Regions from separate parts of the Streptomyces sp. NPDC051207 genome, predicted to be linked through region 3. Evidence: riboswitches for the same ligand, from Rfam matches in the RefSeq annotation. Region 3 holds a riboswitch; each other region holds the start of a gene.
The links. Region 3 has a riboswitch for cyclic di-AMP ahead of AB0M97_RS00805 (LysM peptidoglycan-binding domain-containing M23 family metallopeptidase). Riboswitches for the same ligand answer to the same signal wherever they lie in the genome.

Region 1 (3,495 bases), on a different contig from region 3:
CGCCCTTGCGGTTGACGGCGACGCCGGTGACCGGGCCGAAGCCGGACTTCCAGTCGAGGATCTTGCCGGTGCGCACGTCGACGCGCCACACGCGCGCGGTGGGCTCGTCGGTGAGGCCGTTCAGCTCGCCGACGTAGAGCTTGCCGTCGCCGCCGAGAGCGAGGGAGGTGGGGACGGTCTCGTGCCCGTCGTGGTCGGGGAAGACCGTGAAGGGGCGGGCCCGGCCGGACCGGGAGACCTCGATGAGGTCGTTTCCGGCCGCGTCCGCGACGATCCTGCGGCCGTCGGGCAGGGCGAGGACGGCGTACGGGTTGGAGTCGAGGGCCGTCGTGTGCGGGTTGTGCCTGAACTCGACGGCGGAGACGTCGGCGGCGATCTTCGCCTTGCCGTGCTGGATCCGCAGCAGCTTGCCGAGCGTGTTCCAGGGCCGGGCGGTGGGCACGCCGGAGCCCGCCGGGGCGTAGGTCTCGACGGCCCACAGGCGGCCGTGGCGTGCGGAGACGCCGTCGACGCCGGTGGCGAAGCCGCCGTCCGGCTGCGCCAAGGACGGGAGCCCCTCAACCACCCGGTGGTGCTTCCACGCGCCCTTGTGCCGGTGGACCTTGGTGACGGCGGAGGACAGGCCGACGCACCTCTCGCCCTCGGGGCCCGCGCCGATGCACTTCTTGCCGCCCCGTCCGGCCTCGGCGACGTACAGGTCGCCGTGGTCGTACGAGAGCTGCCGGGGGTTGTCGAGGCCGGTCGCGACGACCTTGACGACCGGCTTGCCGCCCTGCCGGCCCGCGTCGGCGCCCGCGGGTGCGACGCCCGCACAGACGGCGAGTGCGGCGCCCGTGGCGACGACGAGCGCCAGGCGCATTCTGGGATTTCTCATGCCCTACCTCTCTCAGCGGCCACGGAACCGGACCGTGACTGGCTGGAAAGTAGCGGCCCCGGACAGATAAACCCGCTTATAGCGCTTGACTCACCTCAAATCCCGCCATATGGATCACTGCGTGCGAGGCCCTGACCGAAGGTCACGAAAATGTATCGGGCATATCACCCACCAACCTTCACAGGCGCCACACGAGTTGGCTACCGTGCCGGGCAGGCCGCACGACCCCCACCGGCGAAAGATCGCCGGGCCGCGCGGCCTCCGCCGAGTCCGGTGCGCCCGACGGCAGCCGGAGCCGGGGACCCACCGACTTCTGGGGTGAATCGGCCGAGCTCCCTCGTGGGCGCGGCCGTAGGGCACACCTTCCGATCCACCCGCCCGAACCCGACAGCTAACCCGGTAGGCGGAGCACGGAAGGAGTCGCCTCCCTTGGCGTCGCACCGCAAGACGAACCCCGCCCGGCAACGCGTCGCAGGCATACGGACGCCCGCCCTCGCCACGGCCGCCCTCACCTCCGTGGCCCTGCTGACCCAGACGGCCAACGCCGCGCCCGCCGACGACAGGCCGAGCATCGAAGAGGTCGAGAAGAAGGTCGACGACCTCTACCGCCAGGCGGAGTCGGCGACCGAGAAGTACAACTCGGCCAGGGAGAGGACCGTCAAGCGGCGCAAGCAGGTCGACACCCTCCTGGACGACATCGCCCGGCGCACCCAGCAGCTCAACGAAGCGCGCGAGGAGCTGGGTTCCTACGCCGCCGCCCAGTACCGCACCGGCATCGGCGTCCCCGACACCGCGACCTTCCTGCTCGCGGACACACCGCAGGACTTCTTCGACCGCTCGCAGCTGATGGACCGGCTCACCGGCCGGCAGAAGGTCGCGGTCGACGACTACTTCACGCAGCAGTCCGCGACGATGAAGAAGCGCCAGGAGGCCACCAGGAGCCTGGAGACGCTCAGCGACGCGCAGGCCGACCTGAAGACGGCGAAGGCGACCGTCCAGAAGAAGCTCTCCGAGGCGCGTGAGCTGCTGTCGCGGCTGACCGCCGAGGAGAAGGCGCGGCTCGCGGCGATCGAGACGCGCAAGCAGCGGGAGGCCGCCCGCAAGGCCGCCGAGCTGGCCCGCCAGCAGGAGGAGGAGCGGCAGGCCCGCGAGGAGGCCGCGGCGGCCGAACGGCAGGAGGACGGTTCCGACGGCGGCTCGGCGGGCGGCTCGACGGGTGGCTCAGCGGAGACCGGCGGCGGTGCCCCGGGCTCCCCGGTCACCGACCCGGCGTACGCCACCAAGGCCGAGAAGGCGGTCGCCTTCGCCCGCGCCCAGATCGGCAAACCGTACGTCTGGGGCGCCACCGGCCCCGACTCCTACGACTGCTCGGGCCTGACCGGGGCCGCCTGGCGGGCCGCGGGCGTCTCCCTCCCGCGCACCACCTACGACCAGGTCAACGCCGGCACGACGGTCCCCCTGTCCCAGGCCCGGCCCGGCGACCTCGTCTTCTTCTACGACGACGTCACCCACGTGGGCCTCTACATCGGCGACGGCATGATGATCCACGCGCCGAAACCGGGGACGGACGTCCGCGAGGAGTCCGTCTACTACGACGGCGAGGGGTCGATCCACAGCGTCGTGCGGCCGGCCTGAGCGACCCCGTCGCGTTCGTCGTGGCGGGTTACGTCCACAGCACGGCGATGAAGATGTTCGCCGTGGTCAGCAGGCCGACGAGACCGAACAGACCCTTCTCGGCCCTCTCCTCGTCGCGCTTCACATAGACGAGGCCGAGGATCACGATCAGCAGGGCCAGCTTCACGCCGATCTTGATGTTGTTGACGGTCTGGTCGTCGGCCTGGTTGAGGCCGACCAGTGCCACGCCGGTGACCAGCATGGTGAGGGCGCCGTGCAGCATCGCGGGGGTGAAGCGGGCGGTGCCCTCCCCCATGGCCTTCATCTGGGTGAGGAAACCGCCGAGCAGCGCGGCGATGCCGATGATGTGCAGACCGACGAAGAGATGGATGAGTACGTCCATGAGCCCGGAGCCTAGTGAGGGGCGCGGGCGCCGTGGTACGCGGGTGGGGTGAGGCCGGCACGCGCGAGGGTCATGGCATGCCGCTGGACCATGGCGCCGAGCCCCGCCCGTGCGGCATCGGCAGGACGGACTGGTCCGAACTTCCGCACCGGCTCGACGCGCAACCGCCCCTCACACCAGCCGACGTGCCGTAGCCCACCGCGTCAGCTCGTGCCGGTTGGACAGCTGGAGCTTTCTGAGGACCGCCGAGACGTGGGACTCGACCGTCTTGACGGAGATGAACAGCTGCTTGGCGATCTCCTTGTAGGCGTAGCCGCGGGCGATGAGCCGGAGCACTTCCCGTTCCCTCTGGGTGAGGCGGTCGAGGTCCTCGTCCACCGGCGGGGCGTCCGTGGAGGCGAACGCGTCGAGGACGAAGCCGGCCAGACGCGGGGAGAACACCGCGTCGCCCTCCTGGACACGGAAGATCGAGTCGATCAGGTCGGAGCCGGTGATCGTCTTCGTCACGTAGCCGCGCGCGCCGCCCCGGATGACGCCGATCACGTCCTCCGCGGCGTCCGACACGGACAGGGCGAGGAAGCGGACGGGCTGCTGGGCGTCGGCC
Region 2 (3,495 bases), on a different contig from region 3:
CGCGCGGGCCGCGGCGCCCGCGTCGAGGACGTGGTCGCCGAGCCGGACGCCCACGGTCCGCTCCTCGGAGCCGGGGAGCGAGAACACGCCGTACGGAAGGTTGTGCGGGCCGAAGGGGTCGCCCTCGGGTACATCGAACGGGGGCATGGGGTGCTGCCTCGCTTTCGTGTGCGCCAGGTGTGTTCCACGCGTCGTGGGACCGCGCCACACGTTACGGCCGGTCTGTCGTTCTTGGGCGCACCGCTTCCGCTTCCGTACCAGAAGTTGTCCACAGGCAGGTGTGTGATCTTGACGGAGCGGTGGGAGCAGGGTGACTCCGGGCGCGTGCCGGAAGGCCGCCGGCCGGGGCTCCCGGCCGTCCTCGCCTTCGGTAGGTGGCGGAGCACGTTGGCGCGAACCGGAACCGAGGGCTCGACAGGGGCGCTTCACGCACCCCGGCACACGGTCGCGCGCCCCCGGACGGGACCGTCCAGCGGTCCCGGAGAGGACCGTTGAGCGGTTCCGGACAGGACCGTTCAGCCGGTGACCGGCAGTGCTCAGATGCGGCTGGTGAAGACAAGAAACGGCTGGTCGGGATCGGAAATGACGGGTGGGGAACAGAATTGACGGGTGGGAAAAGCGCGGTGAGGCGAGGGCGCGCGATGTCCGTATTCTCTGATCATGCCCGCACCCCTCGCATACTCACTGATCGCCACCGACCTGGACGGAACGCTTCTGCGTGGTGACGACACCCTCTCCGACCGGTCGCTCGCCGCGCTCGCGCGGGCGGCCGAGGCAGGCGCCCGGCATCTCGTCGTGACCGGGCGCCCGGCCCCCCGGGTGCGTCCGCTGCTCGCCGATCTCGGCAGCACGGGGCCGGCGGTGTGCGGGCAGGGCGCGCAGGTCTACGACGCCGGTACGGACCGCCTGCTGTGGTCGGTCACCCTGGACCGGGAACTGGCCGAGACGGCGCTCGGCAAGATCGAGGCCGAGGTGGGTGAGGTGTTCGCGGCCGTCGACCAGGACGGCGTGGACGGGCTCACGCTGATCGAGCCGGGCTACCTGATGCCGCACCCGACCCTGCCGGCCGTGCGGGTCGACCGGCGCGACGCCCTGTGGCAGGAGCCGATCAGCAAGGTGCTGCTGCGCCATCCCGGGCTGTCCGACGACGAGTTGGCGGCGACGGCGCGTGGAGTGGTCGGCTCCCTGGCGACGGTGACCATGTCGGGCCCGGGGACCGTCGAGCTCCAGCCGTGCGGCATCACCAAGGCGACCGGTCTGGCACTGGCCGCCGAGTACCTGGGGATCGGCCCGGACCGGACGATCGCCTTCGGGGACATGCCCAACGACATCCCGATGTTCGACTGGGCCGCGCACGGCGTCGCCATGGCCAACGCGCACCCCGAACTGAAGGCCGTCGCGGACGAGATCACCCTGTCGAACGAGGACGACGGCATCGCCGCCGTCCTGGAGCGACTGTTCCCCGCGGTCGGAGCGGGAGCCGCAACCGCGGCCGGAACGGGAGCCGTGGCCGGAGCAGGAGCGGGAGCGGGAGCCCCGGCCAGGCCCAAGCCCAGGGCCGCAACCGCGGCGGTCCCGAAGCCCCGCTCCCCCCAATAGGCGCTCCGTCCGACTCAGTACGCCCCGAAGACGTTGTCGATCGAGCCGTACCGCTGGGCCGCGTAGTTGCAGGCGGCGGTGATGTTCGCGACCGGGTCGTACGGATCGAACGACGTGCCGGGCACGTGGTACGCCAGGAAGGTGGGGTCGATGACCTGGAGCAGGCCCTTGGACGGCGTACCGGCGGCGGCGTTGGAGTCCCAGTTGTTGATGGCGTACGGGTTGCCCGAGGACTCCCGCATGATGTTGCGGTGGATGCCGTCGTAGGAGCCGGGGATGCCGTGCTCCGCCATGACGGCGAGGGACTGGCGGATCCAGCCGTCGAGGTCGTCCGGGTACGCCGTCGCCGCGGCCGGGGCCGGCGCGGCCGGGGTGGCGGCGGACGCGCTCGTCGCGCCGATCAGCGGAAGGGCGAGCACGGCGGCGCCGGCGGCGGCGAGCTTGCGGACGAGGCCGCGGTTCCCGGCACGGCGGGACTGAACGGATGCAGGCATGGCGAATGTCCTCTCCTGCGCCTGCGAGGTGAGCTGTCGGGTTCGGGCGGGAGGTGCCCGGCCGGGCCCTGTGACGGGCACGGCTTCACCCCGAGCCGTTCCGGTGCGGTGACCGGTCCGGCGTCTTGCCTGGGTCCCCCGCTCCTGCCTGCGAGTGGGTTCGTGGTCGGTGGTGCGGGCGGTGGCAGGACTCGGCGTCCGCCCGACAGGCCGGGAACGTATGCGAGGGCACATGTCCGGAACAAGGGACCGGATCACAGAACGCCCGGGTTGACCTTGGTGTGAGGCATATGGGGAGCTTGATCCTCCGCCGTCGCCAAGGTGCAACTCGCCCGTGGCGCGCGGGGATGCGGGCGCGGGGAGTGCGGTGCCGCGCCCGGGGAACGCGTGACTCAACTCACGGGCGCGAGCCGTGAGGAGCATCTGGGGCCAAGGGGAATTCGAGTGCCAAGCTCGACAAAGAGGACATCAGGCACGTGTCCGGTGCTTTGTCGGGCGAGTCGTGTAGAGCCGCACATGTCGGCTATGTCGTTATCTGTCGAGTGATCGAGAAAATGCCGGTCGTGATCCGATAGCTGGTGGCCTGGACGGGTGGGCGCTGGCGGTGATCGAAACATGACCGGATACGCTGACTTGAGTGAGGGCAGCGACCTATCGACAAACAGGTAATCGCCAGTAGGCGCCAGCAGACAGGAGACCTTCGTGACCGTCGTCGGGCCGTTCGGGCTGAGCGTGCGGGACCAGGCTCTGGAGGCCGATGTCCAGGCCGGGTTGGCGGCTGTCGAAGAAGGGTTGCTCGAAGCAACCAAGAGCGAGGTGCCTTTCATCACCAAGGCAGCCCAGCACCTGATGCGGGCGGGCGGCAAGCGGTTCCGTCCCCTGCTGGTGATGCTGTCCGCGCAGTTCGGCGACCCCTACGCGCCCGGGATCGTGCCGTCGGCCGTCGTCGTCGAGCTGACCCACCTGGCCACGCTGTACCACGACGACGTGATGGACGAGGCCGAGGTGCGCCGCGGGGTCGCCAGCGCGAACACCCGCTGGGGCAACTCGGTGGCCGTCCTCACCGGCGATTTCCTGTTCGCCCGCGCCTCGCAGATCCTCGCCGACCTCGGGCCCGAGGCGGTCCGCGTGCAGGCCCTCGCGTTCGAGCGGCTGGTCACCGGGCAGATCCTGGAGACGGCGGGACCGCAGGACGGTCGAGACCCGGTCGAGCACTACTTGGACGTGCTCGGAGGCAAGACGGGCTCTCTGGTGGCGGTGTCGTGCCGGTTCGGCGCGATGATGTCCGGCGCCGACGAGCGGGTCGTGAACGTCCTCACGCAGTACGGCGAGCGGCTCGGGGTCGCCTTCCAGCTCGCCGACGACGTGCTCGACATCGCGTCCGAGTCGGCCGAGTCCGGCA
Region 3 (3,495 bases):
CTTCAAGAAGGTCTACTCCTCGATGGACCGCGTGCTGGTCCACTCGGCGAGCTTCGGATCCAACGCGCAGGCCATGGCGGCGGGCCTGGCGGTGCTGTCCGTGCTGGAGAACGAACAGATCGTGGCGGGCGTGCGCACCACGGGGGAGCTGCTCAGATCCCGGCTGGCCGCGCTGGTCGACCGGTACGAGCTGCTCGCCGACGTCCGCGGCCGGGGCCTGATGATCGGCATCGAGTTCGGCAGACCGCAGTCGCTGAAGCTGCGCAGCCGGTGGGCCATGCTGCAGGCGGCCCGCAAGGGACTGTTCGCGCAGATGGTGGTCGTGCCGCTGCTCCAGCGCCACCGCATCCTCACCCAGGTCTCCGGCGACCACATGGAGGTCATCAAACTCATCCCGCCGCTGATCATCGGCGAGCGGGAGGTGGACCGGTTCGTGACCGCCTTCACGGCCGTGATGGACGACGCGCACAGCGGCGGCGGGCTGATCTGGGACTTCGGCAGGACGCTGGTGAAGCAGGCGATCGCCCACCGCTGACGGCCGGCGTCGCGCCGGGCCTCACCCTTCGCGTCGCTGCGGGGTCTGACCGTTCGCGTCGCTCGGCTTTGCCTCGGAGGCAGGAAAGGTGCCCATGAGGCACGGCTCGGGGCCAAGGGACGGGTGAACGGACGTATGAGCCGGCCCGAGTCCGACCCGTCCGCCGAGGCCGCCGAGGCGGGGCCGCTCGTCGCGCCCCAGCTGCGCGCCCTGCGCCGCCGTGCGGGCCTCACCCTGGAGGCCGCGGCCCGCGCCGCCGCCCTGTGGCTGTGGGTGCGGCTGATCGTCTACATCGCCGTCGGGCACGTCTTCGCTGCGTTCGTCCGGCTGCTCTTCGAGGTGGGCGCCGAGTAGGCCAGGGGCCGGGGCCTCAGTCGAGGAGGCGTTCGCGCAGCCGCTCCTGGACCTCGGGCGTGATCCCGAGGCCCTGCGCCAGGTACGCGTCCACGCCGCCCCAGGTCTGCTCGATCGTCTCGAAGGCCGCCGTCAGGTACTCGGCGCGCGCGTCGAACAGCGGGTCGAGCAGTTCCATGACCTCGGGGGAGTAGGCCGAGGCGGACGTGGTGCTGCGGTGCACCTTGTACCGGCGGTGCTTGGCGTTCGACTTCAGGTAGTCCTCGACGATCGCGTCCCGCTCGACGCCCAGGGCCAGCAGCGTCACCGCGATGGACAGGCCCGCGCGGTCCTTGCCCGCCGCGCAGTGCATCAGCGCCGGGACACTGTCCTCGGCGAGCGAGCGCAGCACCTGGGAGTGCTCGGCGGTGCGCTGCGTAATGATCATCCGGTACGAGGCGATCATCCGGGCCGCGCCGTTGCCGTCCGCCAGGATCACGCGCAGCTGGTCCAGGTCGCCGTCGCGCACCATCTTCCAGAATTCGGCGCCGTCGGCCGGGTCGCTCAGCGGCAGGTTCACATTCCGCACGCCCGGCAGCTCGACGTCCGGACCCTCGAGCTTCTGGTCGGCCGCGTTGCGGAAGTCGAAGATCGTGTGCAGGCCGAGGGAGGCGAGGAAGGCGGCGTCCTCCTGCGTCGCGTGCGCGAGGTGGCCGCTGCGGAACAGCACGCCGTGCCGCACCCGGCGGCCGTCCACGGTCGGCAGTCCACCGACGTCACGGAAGTTGCGCACTCCGGCCAGCTCGGGCTCGGTCGACGGGACCTGCTGCGTCACGAGGGCTCCTCCCACTCGGCCCCGTCGGCGCGGCTCACCGACGGGCACACGATTGACGATACGACACGCCTGCCAGCCGATATGAGAGGGACGCATCCCCCCGGTCGGCGGCAAACAGGATGAAATCGGACGCCAATTCCTTGACGGGTCCTATGTCGCACCTTGGGACTTTAGTCCGAATCGAGCGTTTAGGTATAACGCGCCCCGATAGCGCGGGAGATGGGGTGCGGCGCGTGAGCAGCGTCATAATCGTGACGATCCGCTGTCGCCATGTTCACGTAATCCAGGCGTATTTACAGGGGATTGCGGAAGGGCGAAAGATCCTTCCTCCACTCTCGGTGACCGTAAAAGGTCCGAACGCGCGCCAAAAACGCGTTCCCCGGCAATCCGCGGCTTGTCCCTTCGACGCCTGCTCGCTTACGTTCACCTCCGATCCGGACGGACGCCTAATCCTGCCGCCGCCCGGAAGCCCGCACACTCTGACCCGTGTACGGCAGGAGCGGGGGACCCACAGGTACAACCGCCTGTTCCGGTCTCCGGAACTGGCTCGGGGTGAAGCCGCGTCCCGACGCGGCCGGGCATCTCCAGCCCGAACCCGACAGCTCACCTCGTAGGCGCCGGAGAGGAATTCACCATGCCCGCGAAGGGTAAGCACCGCCGTTCGAAGTCCCAGCGTTTCACCCGATCGATCGCCGTCGCCGGAACCGGCGGCGCCGCACTCGCCCTTCCGCTTCTCGGGGCCACCGGCGCCGCCGCCGCCCCCGCGCAGTCGGTTCCCGAAAAGGCCGTCCAGTCCCTTCCTGCGGCGCAGAACAAGGCCGCCGAGAAGAGCGCCGCGAAGAAGTCGGCCCCGCGGATCTACACCGTGAAGGGCGGCGACTACCTTGCGAAGATCGCCGACGAGCAGAATGTCAGCGGCGGCTGGAAGAAGCTGTACGAGGACAACCGCGAGACCGTCGGCAGCGACCCGTCGCTGATCTTCCCCGGTCAGAAGCTCTCCCTCGGCAAGAAGGCCGCGACGGGCACCGCCAAGCCGTCGACCGGGTCGGCTCCGTCCAGCTCGTCCGGTACGTCCTCGAAGTCGTCCGCGTCGGAGTCCTCCGCGTCGGAGTCCTCCACTTCCACGTCGTCGTCCTCGTCTTCTTCGTCCTCTGAGTCGTCTTCGTCGTCGGAGAACACCGAGGCGGCTGCCGCGCAGTCCGCCGGCTCCGGTTTCACCCTGCCCGTGTCCGGCTCCGGTGTGGGCACCGCCTACAAGGTCGCCGGTTCCATGTGGTCCAGCGGCTACCACACCGGCGTCGACTTCGCCGTCCCGACCGGCACGTCGCTCAAGGCCGTCGGCGCCGGCACCGTCGTCTCCGCGGGCTGGGCCGGCGCGTACGGCAACCAGGTCGTCATCAGGCTCAGCGACGGCTACTACGCCCAGTACGCCCACCTGTCCTCGCTGTCCGTCTCCGCCGGGCAGAGCGTGACCGTGGGCCAGCAGGTCGGCCTCTCCGGCTCGACCGGCAACTCGACCGGGCCGCACCTGCACTTCGAGATCCGCACCACGCCGGACTACGGCTCCGACGTGGACCCGATGGCGTACCTGCGCTCGCACGGGGCCTCCGGGGCCTGACGCTTCGCGCGACCATTCGCCCGGCGCACTGCCGAAGGCCGGACCCCGATCCCCGGGTCCGGCCTTCGGCGTACTCGGATTCCGGCCCGCACCGGCCCCTGCTCACCAAGGACTCGACAACCACTTGAGACGTGGTTCATCTCACCGCCCGTCAACACCTGCCTACGGTCGCGT
Region 4 (3,495 bases), on a different contig from region 3:
CAGCTCGACCCCGCCTGTCTGACATCCGGTTTCGCCCGGCTCCCCTCCGGCCGCGCCCGCCACAACCGACCGTGCCCGGCTCCCCGAAGGCCCGCCCGGCTCCGGATCGGCCGCGCTGGGCTCCCGCCCGTCCCGTCCGCCGCGCGTCCGGCCCCGCCCCACTCCCTTCGGCCCATCAGATCCTGCGGCCCGCCCGTCGCCGCGTCACGCTGCCAGTGGACCGGCACACACGGTGACGCGGAGGGAGTCGTGATGGTGTCAGCGGGGTCAGGGGGCCAGGGGGACGCGGTGGGCTCCGTGGGGCCGGGTCGTTCCGGGAATCGTGCCGGGCCCGACAGGCCGCCCGTCGGCCGTCGCCGTCGCGTCGCCGCGCTTCTCGCCCTGCCCCTCGCCGCCGCCCTCGTCGCCTCCTGCGGAACCTCGGGGCCGGACGGCCGGACCATGGCCCGCGCCCTGCCCGCCGACGCCGACTTCACGCACCCGGGCGTCCTCGTCGGCGAGGACCAGCTGGCCGTCGTACGGGAGAACGTGACCGCGGGCAGGCAGCCGTGGCTGAAGGCGTACCTCGACATGCGGGACAGCAAGTACGGCTCGTACAAGTACCGGCCCGAGCCCCGCGAGACCGTCATCTGCGCCGCGGGCGGGCGGTCCGGGGGCGGATGCGCCGAGGAGCGCGCCGACGCGATCGCCGCGTACACCCAGGCCCTGCTGTTCACGGTCACCGGCAAGCGGCAGCACGCCGTCAAGGCCAGGGAGATCATGGACGCCTGGTCCGCCAGGCTGAAGGGGCACGGCATCCAGGACGCCGGGTGGGCCGCCTCCACCTGGGCGCGGGCCGCGGAGCTGGTGCGGCACACGCCGGACGCGGGCTGGCCCGCCGAGCGCGTGCGGCGCTTCGAGGACATGCTGCGCAGCGTCCACCTGCCCGCCGTCAGCCGGAAGGCCCCGGACGGCAGCGGCAGCCAGGACCTCGTCATGACCGACGCGGCGATCTCCATCGCCGTGTTCCTGGAGGACCACGAGGCGTTCGACCGGGCGCTGCGGCGCTTCCGTGCCCGCGTGCCCGCCTACTTCTCCGGGAAGAGCGGCGTCACGCAGGACACCTGCCGCGACCTGCGGCGAGCCGGCCGGGGCATCGCCGCCACCTCCCACATCGCCGAGACCGCCTGGCACCAGGGCGTCGACCTGTACGGCGAGGTCGAGGACCGGCTGACGGCCGCGCTCGCCCTGCACGCCCGCCACCGGCAGGGCAAGCCCGCGTCCGCGGCGCGGTGCGGCGGCCGGACCGGCCGCGGCGCGGCGGGCGGCAGCGTCGGCAAGGCGGGCAACGGCGTGGGCCCCGGCCTGGACGTCGCCCTGCACCACCTTCAGGACCGGCTCGGCGCATCCGTTCCGGGCGCGCGCCGGCTCACGGCCGGGGCGCGGCCCGCCGGGACGGACAACCTGTTCGTGGCCTGGGAGACCCTCACCCACGTGGCGAAGCGGGGGGAGCGGCCCGCCGGATAACCCTGGCGCCCGGCGCTCCGTGGATGACGTACACTGGAGTCACAACGACGCGGGGTGGAGCAGCTCGGTAGCTCGCTGGGCTCATAACCCAGAGGTCGCAGGTTCAAATCCTGTCCCCGCTACTGAAGGCCGAGGGCCGGAATCCGGAAGGGTTCCGGCCCTCGGTGTTTTTCCAGCCCGAGCCCGACGTCCTGCGCCACGTACCGAGGACTCCCTCCACTCACATACCGTGATCGGCTCGTCCCCCTGCGACAACAACTGATGCAACGTCAGATTTCTTTTGGGGTTCGGGATGTTTGCCCGAGGGGTTCGCGGGGCTGTCAACTCGCCCGATTTTCGCCGGTCGTGCCGGATAAGTCTGCCCAGGGTTCGTTAATGATCAAGAGGAACAGCTTGGAATCCACGCCCCGAGTCTATTAACGTTCGATAACGCAGCGCGGTCGTCCCAGCCGTCACAGAAGGCGGCTCCGTGCTCACGCGCCGAATTCCGCAAGGGAACCGGGGAACCAACACCCTGGGGTGAATCGCGCGTAGGTCCTCGTGGCAGCACGACGGATATACGCGCGTAGGAGACCTTCCTGCTCCGAACCCGTCAGCTAACCCGGTAGGCGAGAAGGAAGGAAAGGAGTACGCCCACGTGGCGTCCAACACGCCTGCCCCCGAGGCCCCGTTCGTGCCCGGACAGCGCACCGCCGACACCTTCGGTTACGGCGAATACCGCAGCGACGAAGGCCCGTTCGAGGAGTGGAACCCCACCGAGGAGTCCATCCGCCCGGTACGCGGCAGGCATCGCGTCGCCAAGCAGCGCGGCGGCGGGCTCGCCCGCAGCTCCACGGTTCTCGGCGTCGGCGTCATAGCCGCCGTCGGCGCGGGTGGCATGGCCACCGCGCAGACCGGCAAGCCGCCGGTGTCGATCTCCATGCCGGACCTGCCCAACATGGGTTCCCTCATCTCGGACGACGACACCCCCGAGGGCAGCGCCACCCCGCTCAGCGGTGTGGGCGTCGCCTACGCCGCCACCGCCGACCAGGGCACCGCCGACGCCGGTGAGGCGCTGCGGGCCCGGATCATGGCGCAGGCCGAGCAGCAGCAGAACCAGGCCGACAGCAAGGCCGCCCAGGCCGCCGTCGAAGCCGCCGAGAAGGCCGCCGCCGAGGCCGCGGCCAAGGCGGAGAAGGAGGCCCGGGAGAAGGCCGCCGCCGCCAAGGCGAAGGCCGAGGAGGAGGCCCGCAAGAAGGCCGAGGCCGAGCGGCTCGCCGAGCTGGCCCGCCAGTACGCGATGCCGCTGTCCTCGTACACCATCAGCTCCGTCTACGGCCAGGCCGGCGCGATGTGGTCCTCCGGCTACCACACCGGCGCCGACTTCGCCGCGCCCACCGGCACGCTCCTCAAGGCCGTCCACACGGGCACGATCACCGAGGCGGGCTGGGCCGGCTCCTACGGCTACCGCACCGTCCTCACCCTCGAGGACGGCACGGAGATCTGGTACTGCCACCAGTCGTCCATCAACGTCAGCGTCGGCCAGAAGGTCACCACCGGTGACGTCATCGGCCGCGTGGGCGCCACCGGCAACGTCACCGGGGCCCACCTCCACATGGAGGTCCACCCGGACGGCGCCGGCAGTGGCATCGACCCGCTGGCCTGGCTGCGCAGCAAGGGCCTCAACCCCTGAGGGACCACCCCCGGGACGCTCCTGAGGAACCCGGTTACGACTGGTAGGGGTTGTACGCGGGATACGGCGCGGCCTGGCCGTACGCCGCCTGACCGTACGCGGTGGGGCCGTGCGTGGCCGGGCCGTGCATCGGCCACGGTGGTGCGTACGGCGCCGGCGGCAGGTGCACCGGGACGGGCGGCGCCGTGACCCGGGCCGCGTACTCCAGGGCCGGGCGGGCGGCGTCCCGGCGGGCCCACAGCTCGTTCAGCAGCTCGCGCTCCCGGGCCGCGAAGCCGGCGCCGGCCTTGCCCCGCCGTCCCCGGTGCCGCAGGAAC

Region 1: linked by a shared signal. The riboswitch ahead of AB0M97_RS08135 (NlpC/P60 family protein) and the one ahead of AB0M97_RS00805 (LysM peptidoglycan-binding domain-containing M23 family metallopeptidase) in region 3 are both predicted to bind cyclic di-AMP.
Region 2: linked by a shared signal. The riboswitch ahead of AB0M97_RS07305 (transglycosylase SLT domain-containing protein) and the one ahead of AB0M97_RS00805 (LysM peptidoglycan-binding domain-containing M23 family metallopeptidase) in region 3 are both predicted to bind cyclic di-AMP.
Region 4: linked by a shared signal. The riboswitch ahead of AB0M97_RS22740 (M23 family metallopeptidase) and the one ahead of AB0M97_RS00805 (LysM peptidoglycan-binding domain-containing M23 family metallopeptidase) in region 3 are both predicted to bind cyclic di-AMP.

Annotation. Positions count from the first base shown of each region.
Region 1 covers NZ_JBFBAX010000005.1:271,630-275,124, reverse strand. The annotation lists gene AB0M97_RS08140 (ScyD/ScyE family protein) at 1-874, opposite strand, end outside; cyclic di-AMP (ydaO/yuaA leader) riboswitch at 1,127-1,295, shown strand; gene AB0M97_RS08135 (NlpC/P60 family protein) at 1,304-2,509, shown strand; gene AB0M97_RS08130 (hypothetical protein) at 2,538-2,891, opposite strand; gene AB0M97_RS08125 (response regulator transcription factor) at 3,063-3,495, opposite strand, start outside.
Region 2 covers NZ_JBFBAX010000005.1:104,835-108,329, forward strand. The annotation lists gene fahA (fumarylacetoacetase) at 1-147, opposite strand, end outside; gene AB0M97_RS07300 (HAD family hydrolase) at 661-1,599, shown strand; gene AB0M97_RS07305 (transglycosylase SLT domain-containing protein) at 1,614-2,093, opposite strand; cyclic di-AMP (ydaO/yuaA leader) riboswitch at 2,097-2,264, opposite strand; gene AB0M97_RS07310 (polyprenyl synthetase family protein) at 2,796-3,495, shown strand, end outside.
Region 3 covers NZ_JBFBAX010000001.1:175,409-178,903, reverse strand. The annotation lists gene AB0M97_RS00820 (aspartate aminotransferase family protein) at 1-535, shown strand, start outside; gene AB0M97_RS00815 (DUF6126 family protein) at 770-889, shown strand; gene AB0M97_RS00810 (tyrosine-protein phosphatase) at 906-1,703, opposite strand; cyclic di-AMP (ydaO/yuaA leader) riboswitch at 2,169-2,333, shown strand; gene AB0M97_RS00805 (LysM peptidoglycan-binding domain-containing M23 family metallopeptidase) at 2,338-3,321, shown strand.
Region 4 covers NZ_JBFBAX010000024.1:85,760-89,254, forward strand. The annotation lists gene AB0M97_RS22730 (alginate lyase family protein) at 298-1,506, shown strand; tRNA gene AB0M97_RS22735 (tRNA-Met) at 1,555-1,628, shown strand; cyclic di-AMP (ydaO/yuaA leader) riboswitch at 1,975-2,132, shown strand; gene AB0M97_RS22740 (M23 family metallopeptidase) at 2,144-3,178, shown strand; gene AB0M97_RS22745 (PrsW family intramembrane metalloprotease) at 3,213-3,495, opposite strand, start outside.